DNA from 3 places in the Pseudomonas sp. IT-347P genome. Region 2 is predicted to be linked to each of the others. Evidence: predicted binding sites of a transcription regulator. Region 2 holds the regulator's gene; each other region holds the start of a gene.
What was found. The regulator FliA, encoded in region 2, starts transcription of late flagellar genes. The targets are predictions, from matches to a motif close to CTAAAGTTTNNNNNNNNNNNGCCGNTAA.

Region 1: a site for FliA is predicted at 3,708-3,735, ahead of ACM6IV_RS27305 (flagellar protein MotY). Genes of this name have one in related genera too.
Region 3: a site for FliA is predicted at 2,266-2,293, ahead of flgM (flagellar biosynthesis anti-sigma factor FlgM). Genes of this name have one in related genera too.

What each region holds. Positions count from the first base shown of each region.
Region 1 covers NZ_CATKPQ010000060.1:62,053-68,586, forward strand. The annotation lists gene ACM6IV_RS27290 (response regulator transcription factor) at 1-34, opposite strand, end outside; gene ACM6IV_RS27295 (hypothetical protein) at 532-1,248, shown strand; gene ACM6IV_RS27300 (argininosuccinate synthase) at 1,386-2,603, opposite strand; gene ACM6IV_RS27305 (flagellar protein MotY) at 2,733-3,641, opposite strand; gene pyrC (dihydroorotase) at 3,802-4,848, shown strand; gene rnt (ribonuclease T) at 4,845-5,522, shown strand; gene ACM6IV_RS27320 (peroxiredoxin) at 5,600-6,202, opposite strand; gene ACM6IV_RS27325 (bacterioferritin-associated ferredoxin) at 6,517-6,534, shown strand, end outside.
Region 2 covers NZ_CATKPQ010000003.1:114,817-121,350, reverse strand. The annotation lists gene flhF (flagellar biosynthesis protein FlhF) at 1-678, shown strand, start outside; gene fleN (flagellar synthesis regulator FleN) at 795-1,625, shown strand; gene fliA (RNA polymerase sigma factor FliA) at 1,622-2,362, shown strand; gene ACM6IV_RS02190 (chemotaxis response regulator CheY) at 2,529-2,900, shown strand; gene ACM6IV_RS02185 (protein phosphatase CheZ) at 2,919-3,707, shown strand; gene ACM6IV_RS02180 (chemotaxis protein CheA) at 3,764-6,031, shown strand; gene ACM6IV_RS02175 (protein-glutamate methylesterase/protein-glutamine glutaminase) at 6,081-6,534, shown strand, end outside.
Region 3 covers NZ_CATKPQ010000057.1:2,999-9,532, reverse strand. The annotation lists gene cheR (protein-glutamate O-methyltransferase CheR) at 1-356, opposite strand, end outside; gene ACM6IV_RS22470 (chemotaxis protein CheV) at 403-1,335, opposite strand; gene flgA (flagellar basal body P-ring formation chaperone FlgA) at 1,419-2,180, shown strand; gene flgM (flagellar biosynthesis anti-sigma factor FlgM) at 2,329-2,655, shown strand; gene ACM6IV_RS22455 (flagella synthesis protein FlgN) at 2,704-3,171, shown strand; gene ACM6IV_RS22450 (flagellar brake protein) at 3,260-4,006, shown strand; gene ACM6IV_RS22445 (MFS transporter) at 4,080-5,471, opposite strand; gene ACM6IV_RS22440 (glutamine synthetase family protein) at 5,541-6,534, opposite strand, start outside.

The DNA.
Region 1 (6,534 bases), on a different contig from region 2:
CAGGGTGATCATCCACGATCAGCACTTTATTCATGGGCAAGTCCAGTTTCGCTGTTCGAATTTTTAGAACACGCACAATAGCCCAGTCACTTGCTCTATGGCATGACGCGGTTATCATGCACTTGCATCGAGAGACATACCCTACAGTCATTGCGGATTAATCCTACAAAAAACCGCTCCCCCTCTAAAAATCCGACGCTGGTTCTTGCTTCAAAGGGGACAACCCTCGCCTGTTCAACTTGTTACAAACTACGACTAACAGCCAAAAACCCGGAATCGCCGCTGAGGTTTATTACGCCTGATCAGGTCTGAGCCTGCGCGAGTATGAAAACATTAATTGCAAATCAGAACACAAAGTAACAGCCGCCACATCAACACGACAACAGGTAGAAAAACTTAAACACTTGAAACAAGATATTTATACCAGACCCCACACTTTTGCTATAAAGATAAGCATCAACCATCCACTCAAAACAACTCAAACAACGTAAATTCACAACTATGAGAAAGACCAGACAAAAGAGCACAAACATGTTGAAAATAAAAAACAAGATCAATAACCCAATGACAGTCATCGCGATATTTGCCGCCATTTCCGAAACATCAGCTGCGGTATCCTTGCCATTTCTGGACAATAAGGATCGAGAGATTTACGTATGGTTCCTGATCAGCTTTCCGTTCTACTTGTTATTTCTTTTCTTTATCACCTTGAACTTTAACTACCGCTCCCTTTATTCACCCTCCGACTTCGGAAAAGACAAGAACTTTTTAAAAGTAATAGATAACAATGATCGCGATACCAAGCGCAACACATCGACGCCGGAGCCATCCGCGCAAGGTACGTTTGGGCTATCAAGTTGTGTCTTACCCTGCAAATCGGGCAATGTCGAATGCAAAGAAGCGTGCAAAGTCCACAACGCGCCTGACCCGCCGTCGGATATCATCACAAAAACCAAACAGATTGTTCAGCACGACATACAGTTGCCAGCGTGGATCAGCGACCTGCATCTCATCGACGCACGGGATGTCGATGCATCGAGAGAATTAGCCACGATTCTGGAAAATATTCGAAACCTCGACCGCAAGTCAGCCCGGGTGGTCGTGTTTCTTTCCAATCACATATCGGACGTTCTACTGACGCAGAATGCACGGCTGCAGATCAAACACGTCAAGAAAGGCTCAGGAAAAACGCTTTGTATTGTTTATAACCTGTGTGCACAAGCGGTAACGCTATTGGGACGGACATGAAAGATGAGCTGTAGTCACCCCCCCGTACATGGCTCAGGAATATGGCTCGCTCAAACGCAGACAAACAACCATGCAAAAAGGGCGACCTTGTCTCGATGACAAGGCCGCCCTTTTCATTACATGTCAGTCTGGAGCGCTTAGAACAACTTGCGACCCTTGTTGGCAGCAATGCGCATGCGCAGCGCATTGAGCTTGATGAAGCCTGCCGCGTCAGCCTGATTGTAAGCACCGCCATCTTCTTCGAAGGTCGCGATGTTGGCGTCGAACAGCGAATCGTCGGACTTGCGGCCGGTGACGATCACGTTGCCCTTGTACAGTTTCAGGCGCACAACGCCGTTCACGTTGACCTGGGACGCATCGATCATCTGTTGCAGCATCAAGCGCTCAGGGCTCCACCAGTAACCGGTGTAGATCAGGCTGGCGTATTTCGGCATCAGCTCGTCTTTGAGGTGAGCGACTTCGCGGTCCAGAGTGATCGATTCAATGGCGCGGTGCGCGCGCAGCATGATGGTGCCGCCCGGGGTTTCGTAGCAGCCACGGGACTTCATGCCGACGTAACGGTTTTCGACGATGTCGAGACGGCCGATACCGTGAGCGCCGCCGATCTTGTTCAAGGTCGCCAGTACGGTGGCCGGGGTCATTTCGACGCCATCCAGCGCAACGATGTCGCCGTTGCGATAGGTCAGTTCCAGGTATTGCGGGGTGTCGGGAGCCTTCTCCGGGGAGACGGTCCAGCGCCACATGTCTTCTTCGTGCTCGGTCCAGGTGTCTTCCAGCACGCCACCTTCATAGGAGATGTGCAGCAGGTTGGCGTCCATCGAGTACGGGGACTTCTTCTTGCCGTGACGCTCGATCGGGATCGCATGCTTCTCGGCGTAGTCCATCAGCTTCTCGCGGGACAGCAGGTCCCACTCACGCCAGGGAGCAATCACTTTCACGCCTGGCTTGAGTGCGTAGGCGCCCAGTTCGAAGCGCACCTGGTCGTTGCCTTTGCCGGTGGCGCCATGGGAAATGGCGTCAGCGCCGGTTTCGTTGGCGATCTCGATCAGACGTTTGGCGATCAGCGGACGTGCGATGGAAGTACCCAGCAGGTACTCGCCTTCGTAAACGGTGTTGGCGCGGAACATCGGGAACACGAAATCACGCACGAATTCTTCGCGCAGGTCGTCGATGTAGATTTCTTTGACGCCCATGGCCTGAGCCTTGGCGCGGGCCGGCTCGACCTCTTCGCCTTGACCGAGATCAGCGGTGAAGGTCACCACTTCACAGTTATAAGTATCCTGCAGCCACTTGAGGATCACCGAAGTGTCCAGGCCGCCGGAATACGCCAGAACGACCTTGTTTACGTCCGCCATGCCATCACTCCACGGGGTTCTACGGAAAGCCGGGGAGTCTACCGCTCCAACGCAATAATTTACAGAGGCGCGACAGCTTAAGACGACAAAGCGACAGATTCTGTCGAGTGCGCGACGATGACCGGCGGGTCAGGAAGTTGCTGCAGTGCTGGCTGGCGTGCTCGCTTGCGGTGCCGGAGCCGTGGCTGGAGCCACGCGCGCCAGTTTCACATTGACCCGACGGTTCTTCGCGCGATTGGCCGCATTGGTGTTCGGCACAATGGGATATTGCTCGCCATGGAAGCGCACGGTGATCTGCGATTCCTGAATGCCGTTTGCCTTGAAGAAGTCGACCACTGCCAGCGCTCGCCGGCGTGACAGTTCACGGTTGGTCAAACGATTGCCGCTGTTGTCGGAATGGCCGTCGAGCTCGATGTGATTGACCGTCGGATCAGCCTTCATGTATTCGAGCATCACTTGCAGCTTGGCTTTTGCAGCAGGATCCAGATCAACACCTTCGCCGGGAAAGCCGATCTGCGACTGTTTGATCTGATCGAAATTCTGCGGCAGCAGTTTCGCCACACACGTTTGGTAGTCATTGAACGCCTTGCTGAACTTGACCGGCAACAGGCGCACTTCCGAAACGCGGCCATCGCCAGACGCGCGGCGCACGACCGGGCTGCGACCATCCAGCAGACCGCTGATAAGGCCTCCGGCCTGGGATTGCGAGCTGTTGAACAAGACGTTGCCGCTGCCGAGCCTCACGGAACCCAGGTTGATGTCACCACGCCCCGGCTGCCAGGGTGCAGCCGCCGCCAGCAAGGTTGCAGAGCCGCCGCCGAGCATGGCGTTGTAGGCATTCAGACGGAATATCGCCTGTTCACCCGCCTTGCGCACGAACTCGCCCGAGCCGAAATCAGTGATCGGTTGGGTCAGACGACATTCGAACTTGTCGCCGGCGACCGTCCACTCAATGTTCTCCAGACGGGTCTGGTACGTGAGCGCCATCGCCGGAAGGCTGGCGAACACACTGAGCAAGGCTAAATAACGCTGGCGCACGGGAGGCTCCATTGGCTTGTGAAACACAAACACCGATTCACACTATGTTTACGGCATACCTACGGGATATCGGAAGGTTCCCGCAAAACTTGATAGCGAGTGCCTGCAAGAGTCTTTTCCGGTAGCATTCGCCTCAGTTTGACCCGCCTGGAATCCCCTCATGTCCGACCGCCTGACCCTGCTGCGTCCCGACGACTGGCACATTCATCTTCGCGATGGTGCCGTGTTGACCAATACCGTTGCCGATGTGGCGCGCACCTTTGGCCGCGCCATCATCATGCCCAACCTGGTACCTCCGGTGCGCAACGCCGCTGAAGCCGACGGCTATCGCCAGCGGATTCTCGCTGCCCGCCCGGCCGGCAGTCGCTTCGAGCCGTTGATGGTGCTGTACCTCACCGACCGTACCCAGCCCGAAGAAATTCGTGAAGCCAAGGCCAGCGGTTTCGTGCACGCCGCCAAGCTGTACCCGGCCGGCGCCACCACCAACTCCGATTCTGGTGTGACCAGCATCGACAAGATCTTCCCGGCACTGGAAGCCATGGCTGAAGTCGGCATGCCGCTGCTGATCCACGGTGAAGTCACTCGTGGCGACGTCGATGTGTTCGACCGCGAGAAGATCTTCATCGATGAGCACATGCGCCGCGTGGTCGAGCGTTTCCCGACGCTGAAAGTGGTGTTCGAACACATCACCACCGCTGACGCCGTGCAGTTCGTCAACGAGGCTTCGGCCAACGTTGGTGCGACCATCACCGCGCACCACCTGCTCTACAACCGCAACCACATGCTGGTGGGCGGGATTCGGCCGCACTTCTATTGCCTGCCGATCCTCAAGCGCAATACGCACCAGGAAGCCCTGCTCGACGCCGCCACCAGTGGCAGCGCGAAGTTCTTCCTCGGCACCGACTCGGCACCGCACGCCCAGCATGCCAAGGAAGCTGCTTGCGGCTGCGCCGGCTGCTACACCGCGTACGCCGCCATCGAGCTGTATGCCGAAGCGTTCGAACAGCGTAACGCGCTGAACAAGCTCGAAGCCTTCGCCAGCCTCAACGGCCCGCGCTTCTACGGCCTGCCGGCAAACACCGATCGCATTACCCTGGTTCGTGAAGAATGGACTGCCCCGACCAGCCTGCCGTTTGGCGAGCTGACCGTTATCCCGCTGCGCGCCGGTGAAAAACTGCGCTGGCGCCTGCTGGAGGAACACGCGTGAGTGAAGACCATTTCGACGACGAACTGGACGGTCAAAGTGGTGGTGGCGGTTCCCGTCACCCGATGGCAGCACGCTTTCGCGGCTACCTGCCGGTTGTCGTTGACGTAGAGACCGGTGGCTTCAACTCGGCCACCGATGCCTTGCTGGAGATTGCCGCGACCACTATCGCCATGGATGAAAAGGGGTTCGTTTACCCGGATCACACCTACTTCTTCCGCGTTGAGCCGTTCGAAGGCGCCAACATCGAAGCAGCGGCGCTGGAGTTCACCGGGATCAAACTGGATCACCCACTGCGTATGGCGGTCAGTGAAGAAACCGCACTGACCGACATTTTCCGTGGTATCCGCAAGGCGCTGAAGGCCAACGGCTGCAAGCGCGCGATCCTGGTCGGGCACAACAGCAGCTTCGACCTTGGCTTCCTGAACGCGGCCGTTGCGCGTCTGGACATGAAGCGCAACCCGTTCCACCCGTTCTCCAGCTTCGACACCGCGACGCTGGCCGGTCTGGCGTACGGTCAAACCGTGCTGGCAAAAGCCTGCCAGGCCGCCGACATCGATTTCGACGGTCGTGAGGCGCACTCGGCGCGTTACGACACCGAGAAAACCGCTGAGCTGTTCTGCGGCATCGTCAACCGCTGGAAACAGATGGGCGGCTGGGAAGATTTCGACGACTGATGATGGTCGTCGGGTAAAGCCCGCGCATAAAAAAACCGGCCACGTGGGCCGGTTTTTTTGTACCTCGACGTTGCGCCTTACAGGGCAGCAGCGTTTTCGGTCAGGTAAGCCGCGACGCCTTCTGGCGAAGCGTTCATGCCTTTGTCGCCTTTTTTCCAGTTGGCAGGGCAGACTTCGCCGTGCTCTTCGTGGAATTGCAGAGCGTCGACCAGACGGATCAGCTCTTCCATGTTACGGCCCAGCGGCAGGTCGTTGATGATCTGCGAGCGAACCACGCCTTTGTCGTCGATCAGAAACGCGCCACGGAAAGCCACGCCGCCTTCGGACTCAACGTCGTAAGCCTTGGCGATGTCGTGCTTCATGTCGGCAGCCATGGTGTATTTCACCTGGCCGATGCCGCCATTGTTCACTGGCGTGTTGCGCCATGCATTGTGGGTGAAGTGAGAGTCGATCGACACAGCGACCACTTCAACGTTGCGGGCCTTGAAGTCAGCCATACGGTTGTCCAGAGCGATCAGCTCGGACGGGCAGACGAAGGTGAAGTCCAGTGGATAGAAGAACACCAGGCCGTATTTGCCTTTGATGGCCGAGGACAGGGTGAAGCTGTCAACGATCTCGCCATTGCCGAGTACGGCCGGGACGGTGAAGTCAGGGGCTTGTTTGCCTACGAGTACGCTCATTGATATCTCCTGGTGTAAAAACTTGAAGTTCAGGGTTCGCGCCAGCCTGCCACCCTCAAGCGACAGCCCTGTGACACGAACCCCCTTCACAAGGGCCGACCATCATACACTGCGAATTTGGCCTGTCCTTAACGGTTTTTCAAAGCAGTGGCAGAACGGCGCTGCATTTACGGGGCCAGGCATTTCGCCAGTAAATACCGTTCGTCAGTCATGGCTATTAATCGGCTGAAGCATTCCGAAAGCACTTTGACAATCATTCTCGTTAACATTAAGATCCATCGCAATTGAGTCACAACCAGCGACGGTTATTACTTATGTATGTTTGCCTCTGC
Region 2 (6,534 bases):
CCGCTGGAAGAGGGCGGTGTGATTGCCATGGTCGGCCCGGCCGGCATGGGCAAGACCACTACACTCGCCAAGCTTGCCGCGCGTTATGTGCTGAAATACGGCGCGCAGAATGTCGCGCTGGTGAGCATGGACAGCTTCCGCATCGGTGCGCAGGAACAACTGAAGACGCTGGGTCGCATTCTCAATGTGCCGGTGACTCACGTCGACCCGGGCCAATCGCTGGTGCAAGCGCTGGATCCGTTGCTGCGCAAACGCGTGGTGCTGATCGATACCGCCGGCCTGCAGGCCAGCGATCCGGCCCTGCGCATGCAGCTCGAAAGTCTGGCCGGACGTGGCATTCGCTCAAAAAATTATCTGGTCTTGGCAACCACCAGCCAGAAACAGGTTCTAACCGCCGCTTATCACAGTTACAAGCGTTGCGGGCTTGCCGGCTGCATCCTGACTAAACTGGATGAAACGGCCAGCCTTGGCGAAGTGTTAAGCCTGGCGATCAGTCATGAATTGCCGGTCGCGTACCTGACCGATGGCCCACGGATTCCGGATGATTTGCATCTGCCGCGCCGTCATCAACTGGTCAGCCGCGCCGTCAGCGTGCAAATGCAGGAAGAACCCAGCGAAGAAGCCATGGCTGACATGTTCGCTGATATCTATCACAGCCCGACCAAGCAGGTTGGCTGAGGTATTCATGAACAGTTTTTGTACCTACATCGATGGTCTGCCATGCATTGTTCCGTTTGTGAACGCGCAGCCAGTAATGTGGCCTCCGTCTATGCAAGACAAGGTAAAGAAATAACATGGGCAGCATGCATCCCGTACAGGTGATCGCGGTGACCGGCGGCAAAGGTGGCGTCGGCAAGACTAACGTGTCAGTGAACTTGTCGCTGGCGCTGGCAGAGCTTGGCCGTCGGGTCATGCTGCTGGACGCCGACCTCGGTCTGGCGAACGTTGACGTATTGTTGGGTCTGACCCCTAAACGCACGCTGGCCGACGTCATCGAAGGCCGTTGCGAATTGCGCGACGTGCTGTTGCAAGGCCCCGGTGGCATTCGCATCGTGCCGGCGGCGTCCGGCACGCAGAGCATGGTGCACCTGAGTCCGGCGCAACATGCCGGTCTGATTCAGGCATTCAGCGACATCGGCGACAATCTCGACGTGCTGGTGATCGACACCGCTGCGGGTATTGGTGACTCGGTAGTCAGTTTCGTCCGCGCCGCGCAAGAAGTGTTGCTGGTGGTCTGCGACGAGCCGACTTCCATTACCGACGCCTACGCGCTGATCAAACTGCTCAACCGCGATTACGGCATGAACCGCTTCCGCGTTCTCGCCAACATGGCGCAGAGCCCGCAGGAAGGGCGCAACCTGTTCGCCAAGTTGACCAAGGTCACGGATCGCTTCCTTGACGTGGCCCTACAATACGTCGGCGCCGTGCCTTACGACGAAAGCGTGCGTAAAGCGGTGCAGAAGCAGCGTGCGGTGTACGAAGCCTTTCCGCGTTCCAAATGCGCGCTGGCGTTCAAGGCGATCGCGCAGAAGGTCGACACCTGGCCGCTGCCCGCCAACCCGCGTGGCCACCTTGAATTTTTCGTCGAGCGCCTCGTGCAGCAAACGGCAGGGCCCGTGCTATGACCGCAAGCGGTATGAACTACTACAAGAAGTCGGCACGTGACGCGCAGTACGAACTGATCGAGCGTTACGCGCCACTGGTCAAACGCATTGCCTACCACTTGCTGGCGCGTTTGCCGGCAAGTGTGCAGGTCGAAGACCTGATCCAGGCCGGGATGATCGGCCTGCTCGAAGTCTCGACCAAATATGACGCCAGCAAAGGCGCCAGTTTCGAAACGTACGCGGGCATACGAATCCGCGGCGCGATGCTCGACGAAGTGCGCAAAGGGGACTGGGCACCACGCTCGGTTCACCGCAATACCCGTATGGTCAGCGACGCAATTCGCTCAATTGAAGCTAAAACCGGCCGTGACGCTAAAGATCACGAGGTTGCAGCCGAACTCCAATTGAGTCTCGACGATTACTACGGGATTTTGAATGACACCTTGGGCAGCCGCCTGTTCAGTTTCGACGACCTGTTGCAGGACGGCGAACACGAAGGGCTGCACGAGGATGGCGCCAGTGCTCATCTTGAGCCGTCACGCGATCTGGAAGATGAACGCTTCCAGGCGGCGCTGGCGGACGCGATTGCCAATTTGCCGGAGCGTGAACGACTGGTGTTGGCGCTGTACTACGACGAAGAGCTGAACCTCAAGGAGATCGGTGAAGTCCTTGGCGTCAGTGAATCGCGGGTCAGCCAGTTACACAGCCAGTGCGCAGCCCGTTTGCGGGGGCGTTTGGGGGAGTGGCGAGCGCGCTGAAGGCAGTGTGGGGACACTGCGAACGAGGCTGGTGCGGTGATAAACGGCACCGGTCTTGCTCTGTTGTGCTCCAGACAGTCTTTGAGTGCTGCGCCGATTGATTGAAGTGGCGCGTCCAGGTGCTGGGCGCGTTTAAGACTGCTTGGAGGTCGAATTGAACAAAGACATGAAAATCCTCATCGTTGATGACTTCTCAACGATGCGGCGGATCATCAAGAACCTGCTGCGTGATCTTGGGTTCACCAACACCGTCGAGGCTGACGATGGCACCACCGCCATTCCAGTGCTCAACAGCGGCAGCATCGACTTTCTGGTGACGGACTGGAACATGCCGGGCATGACCGGTATCGACCTGCTGCGTCACGTGCGTGCCGATGAAAAGCTCAAGCACCTGCCAGTGCTGATGGTGACTGCAGAAGCCAAGCGCGAGCAGATCATCGAAGCCGCTCAGGCCGGTGTAAACGGCTACGTAGTCAAACCTTTCACGGCTCAGGCGTTGAAAGAAAAAATCGAGAAGATTTTCGAACGCATCGGCTGATGAACGCGCGGGGGAGCTATGGAGCATAACGAATCTTCACAGGGCGATTTTGAATCGACCCTGAAAAAACACGCGGTCGAACTGGTCGAAAGCCTTGAAAAAGGCAGGTTCGGCGACGCGGTGCAACTGATCCATGAGCTCAATCAGACCCGTGACCGTGGCCTGTACCAGGAAGTGGGCAAGCTCACACGTGAACTGCACAGTGCGATCGTCAACTTCCAGATCGATCCGCACATGCCGCAGGCCGAGGAAGTGTCGCAAATCACCGACGCCACCGAACGCCTGGGCTACGTGGTCAAGCTGACAGAGGCCGCGGCCAACCGCACCATGGATCTGGTGGAAAGCGCCACGCCGGTGGTCAACAGTCTGGCTGATGAAGCCCAGACCTTGAGCGCCGATTGGGGTCGCTTCATGCGTCGCGAGGTCGGGGCTGAAGAGTTCCGCGAACTGGCGCGCCGGGTCGACGGTTTTCTGTCACGCAGCAGCACGGAAAACCGTGCGGTGTCGAGCAATCTCAACGACATCCTGCTGGCCCAGGATTACCAGGACCTCACCGGTCAGGTGATCAAGCGCGTGACCCAACTGGTCACCGAAGTCGAAAGCAATCTACTCAAACTCGTGCTCATGGCCAGTCAGGTCGACCGCTTTGCGGGCATCGAACATGACCGCGCCGCGATGCTTGCAGAAAAAGATCCACAAAAACATCTCTCGCAGGGTGAAGGTCCGCAGATTCATGCCGATAAACGAGAAGACGTTGTGTCCGGTCAGGACGATGTGGACGATTTGTTATCCAGCCTTGGATTCTAGAGTTTTTTGGAATTTCAGGTTTTTTGGGTTTTTAGACCTGTAGGAGCACCCCATTAATGAGCTTCGGCGCCGATGAAGAGATCCTTCAGGATTTCCTGGTTGAGGCCGGCGAGATTCTTGAGCAACTGTCCGAACAACTGGTCGAGCTGGAAAGCCGCCCGGATGACGCAGATCTGCTCAACGCAATTTTTCGCGGTTTCCACACTGTAAAAGGGGGCGCCGGCTTCCTTCAGCTCAATGAGCTGGTGGAGTGCTGTCACATCGCCGAAAACGTGTTCGACATCCTCCGTAAGGGTGAGCGTCGCGTTGATGCAGAACTGATGGACGTTGTTCTCGAAGCACTGGATGCGGTGAACAGCATGTTCAGCGAAGTCCGCGAGCGTGCGCCGATCACCGCTGCCACCCCGGAACTGCTGGCCGCTTTGGCGCGTCTGGCCGAACCGCAATCGGCGGACGAAGCCCCGGCTTCGCCTGTGGCCGAGATGATCGAAGAACTGGTCGTCGAAGGCGACGCGTCGGGCGACATCACCGATAACGAATTCGAACAGCTGCTGGACTCGCTGAACGCCGTCAAGGCCGAAGCCGAAGCCCCGGTCGCTGCTGCACCTGCGCAAACGGCCAGTGAAGCCGCCAGCGATGAAATCACCGACGCCGAGTTCGAGTCATTGCTCGATCAGTTGCACGGCAAGGGCCAGTTCGCGGCGGATGCCGTGGCACCGACTGCGGCGGCTCCGACAGCGCCAGCGGCGGGTGACAGCTCGGACATCACCGACGACGAATTCGAAGCCCTGCTTGATCAGTTGCATGGCAAGGGCAACTTTGCCGTTGAAGCACTGGAATCGGCGATTGCCTCGGCACCCGCTGCGCCCGCTGCACCAGCAGCCGCTGCGGCTGGCAGCGATCTGATCAGCGATCACGAGTTCGAATCGCTGCTCGACGAACTGCACGGCAAAGGCAAGTTTGACGCCAGCGCTGCGACTGCCGGCTCCGCATCGACCGTTGCTGCGCCTGCCGCCAAGGCTGCGGCCGCTCCGGCTGCTGCGCCGAAAGCGGCGCCCAAGCCTGAGCCGAAAGCCGAAGCGCCGAAACCGGCTGCCGCTGCACCGGCTCCGGCCCGTGCTGCTGCGCCGCCACCAGAAAAACCGGCGAGCGAAGCCGAGACCACTGTGCGGGTCGACACCGCACGTCTCGACGAAATCATGAACATGGTCGGCGAGCTGGTGCTGGTGCGTAACCGTCTGGTGCGCCTGGGCCTCAACAGTGGCGACGAAGCCATGTCCAAGGCTGTGTCGAACCTCGACGTGGTCACGGCGGACTTGCAGACCGCGGTGATGAAAACGCGGATGCAGCCGATCAAAAAGGTCTTCGGGCGCTTCCCGCGTCTGGTTCGCGACCTCGCGCGTCAGCTGAAGAAAGAGATCAACCTGGAACTGGTGGGTGAAGAAACCGACCTCGACAAAAACCTTGTCGAGGCCCTGGCCGACCCGCTGGTCCACTTGGTGCGCAACGCCGTCGACCACGGCATCGAGTCGCCGGAAGAGCGCGAAGCCTCGGGCAAGGCCCGTGGCGGTCGCGTGGTACTGGCCGCCGAGCAAGAGGGCGACCATATCCTGCTGTCGATCTCCGATGACGGCAAGGGCATGGACCCGAACGTTCTGCGTTCCATTGCCGTTAAACGCGGTGTGATGGACAAGGACGCGGCCGATCGCCTCAGTGATACCGAGTGCTACAACCTGATTTTCGCCCCGGGTTTCTCGACCAAGACCGAGATTTCCGACGTGTCCGGCCGCGGTGTCGGCATGGACGTGGTGAAGACCAAGATTTCCCAGCTCAATGGTTCGATCAACATTTACTCGACCAAGGGCCAGGGCTCGAAGATCGTCATCAAGGTGCCGCTGACCCTCGCGATCATGCCAACCCTGATGGTGATGCTCGGCAATCAGGCGTTTGCGTTCCCGTTGGTCAACGTCAACGAAATCTTCCACCTCGACCTGTCGACCACCAACGTCGTCGACGGTCAGGAAGTGGTGATCGTGCGGGACAAGGCGCTGCCATTGTTCTACCTCAAGCGCTGGCTGGTCAGCTCCGCCGCTCACGAAGAGCAGCGTGAGGGCCACGTGGTGATCCTTTCGGTGGGCACCCAGCGGATCGGTTTCGTCGTCGATCAACTGGTCGGTCAGGAAGAAGTGGTCATCAAGCCATTGGGCAAAATGCTGCAGGGCACTCCGGGCATGTCCGGCGCCACCATTACCGGTGACGGCCGCATCGCGCTGATTCTCGATGTTCCCAGCATGCTCAAGCGTTACGCCACGAAGCGTATTTGAATCCGGGGCGGCGGGGCGACGACGTCCCGCTGCACCTAATGGAGTGTTTATGGCAGTCAAAGTCCTGGTGGTGGACGATTCGGGTTTTTTCCGCCGCCGCGTCTCGGAAATTCTTTCAGCGGATCCGAGCATTCAGGTGGTCGGCACCGCCACCAACGGTAAAGAGGCGATCGATCAGGCGCTGGCGCTCAAGCCAGACGTGATCACCATGGACTACGAGATGCCGATGATGGACGGCATCACGGCGGTGCGGCACATCATGCAGCGCTGCCCGACCCCGGTGTTGATGTTCTCCTCGCTGACGCACGAAGGCGCCCGGGTGACCCTGGATGCGCTGGACGCCGGCGCGGTGGATTTTCTGCCGAAGAATTTCGAAGACATCTCGCGTAACCCGGAGAAGGTCAAGCAACTGCTGTGCGAGAAGGTCCATAGCATCTCGCGCAGTAACCGTCGTTTCAGTGCCTACAGCGCGCCTGCGCCTGTAGCTGCACCTGCTCCCGCGC
Region 3 (6,534 bases), on a different contig from region 2:
GAATACGGTTCCTGACCCGACGAGCAGGCTGCCGACCAGATCCGCAGGCGCTGGTTGGGGCTCGCCTTGATCGCTTCCGGCAGTACCTTGTTCTTCAAGACTTCAAACGGATAGGTGTCACGAAACCACAGGGTTTCGTTGGTCGTCATGGCATCGACCACCTGCTCGCGCAAACCGCTGCGCGGCTGGGTCTGGATGCGCTGAACCAGCTCACCCAGGGACTTGATGCCTTGCTGCTCCATCAGTTTGTTGAGACGGCTCGAGACCAGATACTGCTTGTTTTCACCGAGCAGAATGCCACAGGCTTTTTCCAGGAAGACCCGGAACTGTTCGAAATCCAAATTACCCGTAGACAATGATGCCGCCTCTTAAATCGTGTTGACCGCCAGGAGCAAAACGCGCCTAGCTGATATCTGCTGCTTTGATCCGGTCGACTACCCGGGATGCGAGGTCATCAGGACGGAATTTGGCCAAAAAGTCATCAGCACCGACTTTCTTGACCATCGCCTGATTGAATACCCCCGACAACGAAGTATGCAGGATGATATGAAGCTTTTGCATGCGTGCGTCGCCGCGGATTTCCGCCGTCAGGGTGTACCCGTCCATCTCCGGCATCTCGATGTCGGAAATCATCATCAGGAACTCTTCTTCCGGCTTCTTGCCCTCATCGACCAGCTTGCGCAGGTAATCCAGCGCCTGCTTGCCGTCGTTCAGCGCCACCACTTCGACACCGATGGTCTGCAGACAACGCGTGACCTGCTTGCGCGCCACCGACGAGTCATCGACCGTCAAGACACGCAACGACAGTGCCTTGGTCTGGGTCTCGACATCGACCACGCCCACCGAAATCGCTTCCGGTGTCGGCGCAACTTCGGCCAGCACTTTCTCGACGTCGATGATTTCGACTAACTGATTGTCCACCCGAGTCACAGCGGTCAGGTAATGATCGCGACCCGTGCCCTTGGGTGGTGGATGAATCTCTTCCCAGTTCATGTTGACGATGCGCTCCACCGAGCGGACCAGGAAACCCTGCGTCTTGGTGTTGTACTCCGTGATGATCACGAACGGGTTGTTCTTGTCTTTCAACGCTCCGGAACCGGTGGCCATCGCCAGATCAAGGATCGGAATGGTCGCCCCCCGGATATTTGCCACCCCGCACACGACAGGACTGGACTTGGGCATCAACGTCAGCGACGGGCACTGCAACACTTCCCGTACCTTGAACACGTTGATTCCGTAGAGCTGCTGACCGTCAAGACGGAACAACAACAGCTCCAGGCGATTCTGCCCCACCAGTTGCGTGCGCTGGTTCACCGAATCCATTACACCAGCCATGCCCCAGACTCCTACACCAACGCCAAGTGTTGTTGCGACGCACATTCATTGCTAAACGGCACGGCGCTTGCTTTTTAACTTGCATGAACGCTCAAACGACATTTTTTCGACGCCTGACATCACCTCTCCGCAGAGGGTTTTGTGCTGCGTCTGCCATTTGCTGCTTTTTCGCTGGCAGCCCTGCCATTGCTGATGCGGTTACCTTGCCTGACATGCTTATCGGCGTCACTCAGGGCTTTCTTGAATTCACCGTAGAAGACTATCTGGCTACCAGTCAAACGGAAGGCCGTTACGAAATCGAAGTAAACCAGCTCGATCCCCGTATGCGCATGCCTATGTGCGACAAGGAATTGACAGCCACTTTGGAGAGCCCAGCACGTCCGCTGGGCCGGGTTACCGTGAAGGTTCGCTGTGAGGGCGCCTCGCCCTGGACCGTGTTCGTGCCCGCTCAAGTCCGCCTGTTTCGCGAGATCGTAACCACTACGCGCCCGCTCAAACGGGCCGGGATTATAGAGCCGCAGGACGTGACCTTGCGGGAGCGCGACATCAGTCAGATCAACCAGGGCTTTCTGACCTCCGTTGACGAAGCGATCGGGCAAAAATTGACCCGACCAACGGTAGCCGATCAGGTCATTACCCTGGTTCATCTGGAACAGGCGGAAGTCATTCGCAAGGGCGATCAAGTCGTGATCACCGCGCGCAGCGGCACACTCGCCGTGCGCATGCCCGGCGAAGCGCTGGCCAATGGCGGTTTGAAAGAACAGATCCGGGTGAAAAACCTCAACTCGCAACGGGTCATCAAGGCGCAAGTCACCGCGCCGGGCCAAGTGGAAGTGGCGATGTAGAAAACTGGCGCTGGCCCCGGCTGTTCCCTAAACTGTGCCGCAGCAGGACACGCGCCGGCGCATGCAAGGCTCATTGCAAATGTGCCTAAAGTTTTCCAGGGGATGGCCGAAAACATGGCAAGCGTCCAAATTCCCAGAGGTTTTTATCATGGTCATCGATTTCAGCCGTTTGAACAGCTCCTCGTCAGTTACAGGCAGTACACGTACCAGCAACGCCAAGGAAACCGCCGAAACCGGCACCTCTGCGCCGCTGAATACCCAGGCCGAACCGGCCAGTACCGCAAAAAGCGGGGAATCGGTACACCTCAGCAATGAGGCTCAACAGTTGCAGAAGGTCACTGACAAGCTGCGCGATCAACCTGCTGTCGACAAAGCCCGTGTGGCCGAGTTGAAAGCCGCGATTGCCGATGGCAGCTATAAAGTCGACAGCAACCGTGTAGCCAGCAAACTGCTCAACTTCGAAGCCCAGCGCTAGGCTTTTGCCGGCGCCAGGCTTTTGGACGCTTAAAACCCAAGGCCAGCCATGCACGACACTAACTTATTGCAATTGATCAACGACGACTTTGCTCCAGCTCAACAATTGCTGGAGTTACTGCAAACCGAATCCCTCGCGTTGCACGGTCGCGACATGCCGTTGCTGGAAGAAATTCTGGCGCACAAACAGGCACTGATCATTCTGCTTGAACAGCATGGCCGCAAGCGCAGTGAAATCCTCGCCAGCCTCAATTTGCCGACCGACCGTACAGGTCTGGCGCAGTTGGCCAGCCAATCGAGCATTGGCGACCAGTTGCTGACGCAAGGCGACGCATTGACCGACCTGATTGCCCAGTGCCAGGCGGCCAACCTCAAGAATGGCCAGTCGATCCAGATCCAGCAGGCCGCCACGGCCAATCAGCTGAAGATCCTCACCGGTGGTGAGGCGCCGGCCCTGTATAACGCCAGCGGTACATTTGCCAAACCCGCCACACCGCGTCCGCTCAGCCAGGCATGAGCCGTTGATGCGCCAGCACTATCTACCTGCGAAACATGCTGGCAAAATGCTGGCTAGTCGTCATATTTTGTCTGGAGATTGATAAACCGTGTCCAACGCCCTCAGCGCGGATGATGCTCCGCAGCCCCCTAAGGTGCTCACCACGCCACTGGAAATCTCCAGCAACCTGCGCCAGCTGCAAGACAGCCACGATCCGCTGATCATTACCTTTCATGAGCGCAGTCAGCGCTTCCAGAGCTATCTGATCAAAGTCGACCGCGACAGCGCTTCGATCGCCCTGGACGAGATGATCCCGCGTGATGGCGAACGTTTTCTGCAGGCCGGAGAGCCGTTCAAGGTTGAAGGCTTTCATGATGGCGTGCGTATTGCCTGGGAATGCACCGGCAAGCTGAATATCGAGGAATCCGACGGTGATCGCTTCTACACCGGCGAGCTGCCGACCGAAGTGGTTTATCACCAGCGCCGCAATGCCTTCCGGGCTGCGTTGAAACTGACCGATCTGGTCAGCGTTGAGCTGGGCGGGGAAAAGCTCAAATCGCCTCTGCAGGGCAAGCTGCTGGATATCTCTGCGACCGGTTGCAAGTTCCGTTTCGACGGCGATATCACTGACCGTCTGCAACTGGGCCAGGTCTATGACCGATTGATCGCCCCGCCGCTGTTCGGTAATCAGCCGATTTCCGTCGAACTGCGCTATCTGCACTTTGAAGAAAAACTCAACATCACTTTTGCCGGCCTGCGCTTCCACAACATCAGTGGTCAGGCAGCGCGCAACGTTGAGCGTTTCGTGTATCAGTTACAGCGGGAAGCACGCCGCTTCGACAAAGACGATCTTTGATTCGTCGCGATCAATAAGAAGGGCAGTCCTTGGCGGGACTGCCCTTTTTTATGCGCGGTGTTTTTTGTTCAGTTCAGGGTCTGCCGCCGCTGAGATCGGGCGCAGGCGTGTCGGTGTCAGTGTCGCGATCCGGTTCGACCACTGCCGCTGGCTCTGGCTGAGCCTCAGATTCAGGCTCTGGATTTGCCGGTGTCTGCACAGGGTCCTGCACCATCTGCTCCTGCACCACTTGCTCGTCTACCCGAGGATCGAGAGCCGCCACCAGCGGCGAGCTGGACATGCTGTCGGGCATGGCCACGTGATGCAACGGCGCGTCGTCGACCTGATGCAGATTGGTCACGGCTTTCGGCCGGATTCGCCACACCAGCACCAACGCGAAGAAGCTGAAGAACGCATACAGGCTCTGGCTGCCAAACAGCTTCATCAGCACACCCGCGAGCAACGGTCCGATGCTCGCACCCACCCCGTAGGTCACCAGCAGCATCGCCGTCAGCGACACACGACGATCGCCTTCGACGTGGTCGTTGGAGAACGCCACCGCCAGCGGATACAAGCAGAATTGCACCAGCGAACAGAGGAAGCCAACCCCGAACAGCACTTCCAGCGGGACCTGCGGCAACACCGCCAATGGCAACGCCGCCACCGCGAGAAATCCGGCAAAGCAGCGAATCAGCAGCGCCCGGTCGTAACGATCGGACAACCAGCCCAACGGCCACTGCACCAGCAGCCCGGCAAAAATGCAGCTACCCATGAACAGACCGACCTGCTCGGTCGACAGCCCTTGTTGCGAGGCATACAGCGGCGCCAGACCGTAGAAAGAGCCGATGATCAAACCGGCACCCAGTACCGTGCTCAACGACTGCGGCACCCGCTTGATAAAGAAGCGCGGCTCCATCGGCGCCGGATGCAAAGGCGCCGGGTGAATCCGTCGTGTCAATGCCACTGGCACCAGACACAGCGCAAAGCACAGGGCGACCAGCATCAGCAGTTCCAGGCCCAGGCCCGGATGCATGACCAGAATCAGTTGGCCGAGCACCAGCCCCAGATACGAAGCGATCATGTAACCGCTGAACACCAGGCCACGCTGATTGGCGTCCGCCTGCTCGTTGAGCCAACTCTCGATCACCATGTACTGGCACATCATGCCCAGACCGACGATGGTCCGCAGCACCAGCCACGCCGGCAGCCAATCGACCAGACCATGACCAAGCACCGCCGCCCCGACGATCCCGGCGCAGGCTGAATATGCTCGGATATGCCCGACCCGGGCGATCAGGCGGTGGCCGATCTTGCCACCCAGCACCAGGCCGAAATAGTTGGCCGCCATCAGCGCACCGACCCACAGGCCGTCGACATTGTCAGCAGCCAGACGCAATGCCAGATAAGTGGATAAAAGGCCGGAGCCGATCAACATCATCAGCGAGGCGAAATACAGGGCTCGAAAGGATTTCCAGATTTGGCGCATCGGCGTTCCGAGCGGCTCCTTGCAGTAAATATCGGACTACCAGAACGATAGCCCGATGGCGGCGGTACGTCAGGCCTGGGCTGCTAGAACACGCCGTTCCCAGGGAGTGATTTCATCAAAGAAGCTAGTCAACTCCATGGTCTTCGAAGCGATGTAGCCTTCGATGAACTCCGGTCCGAACAGTTCCCTCGCCAATTGGCTACGTTTCAGACGTTCGAGCGCGGCATGCAAGGTACACGGCAGCGCAAGATTGTCCGGCACTGCGAACTCGCCCTGAATCGCCTCGCTCGGTTCCAGCTCATGCTCGATGCCATGCAAACCAGCGGCAAGACTCGCGGCGATCGCCAGATACGGATTCGCGTCGGCGCCCGGCAAACGATTTTCCACCCGACGGGCAACCGGCGAACTGGCCGGAATTCGCAGCCCGGCCGCCCGGTTGTCATGGGACCAGCAGGCGTTGTTCGGCGATGCGTACGGATGGCACAGGCGCTGATAAGAATTCACATTGGGTGCAAACAGCGCGGTGAAATCGGCCATGCCCGCCTGCTGACCACCGATGAAGTGGCGGAACATCGCCGTCGGCTCACCGTGTTCGTCACTGAAGACATTCTTGCCGCTGTCGATCTCGACGAGGCTCTGATGAATATGCATCGAACTGCCCGGCGTGTGTGCCAGCGGCTTGGCCATGCACACCACGGTCAGGCCGTGCTTGAGCGCGACTTCCTTGAGCAGATGCTTGAACAGGAATGTCTGGTCGGCCAGCAACAGTGGATCACCGTGCAGCAGATTGATCTCGAACTGGCTGACGCCCATCTCGTGCATGAAGGTATCGCGCGGCAAGCCAAGGGCTGCCATGCATTTATAGACTTCGTTGAAGAACGGTCGCAGACCGTTATTGGAACTGACGCTGAATGCCGATTGGCCATCTTCGCGACGTCCGTCGAGCCCAACAGGTGGACGGAACGGCTGGGTCGGATCGGTGTTCGGCGCGAAGACAAAGAATTCCAGCTCGGTCGCCACCACCGGTGCCAGGCCGCGCGCGGCGTAGCGGGCGATGACTTTC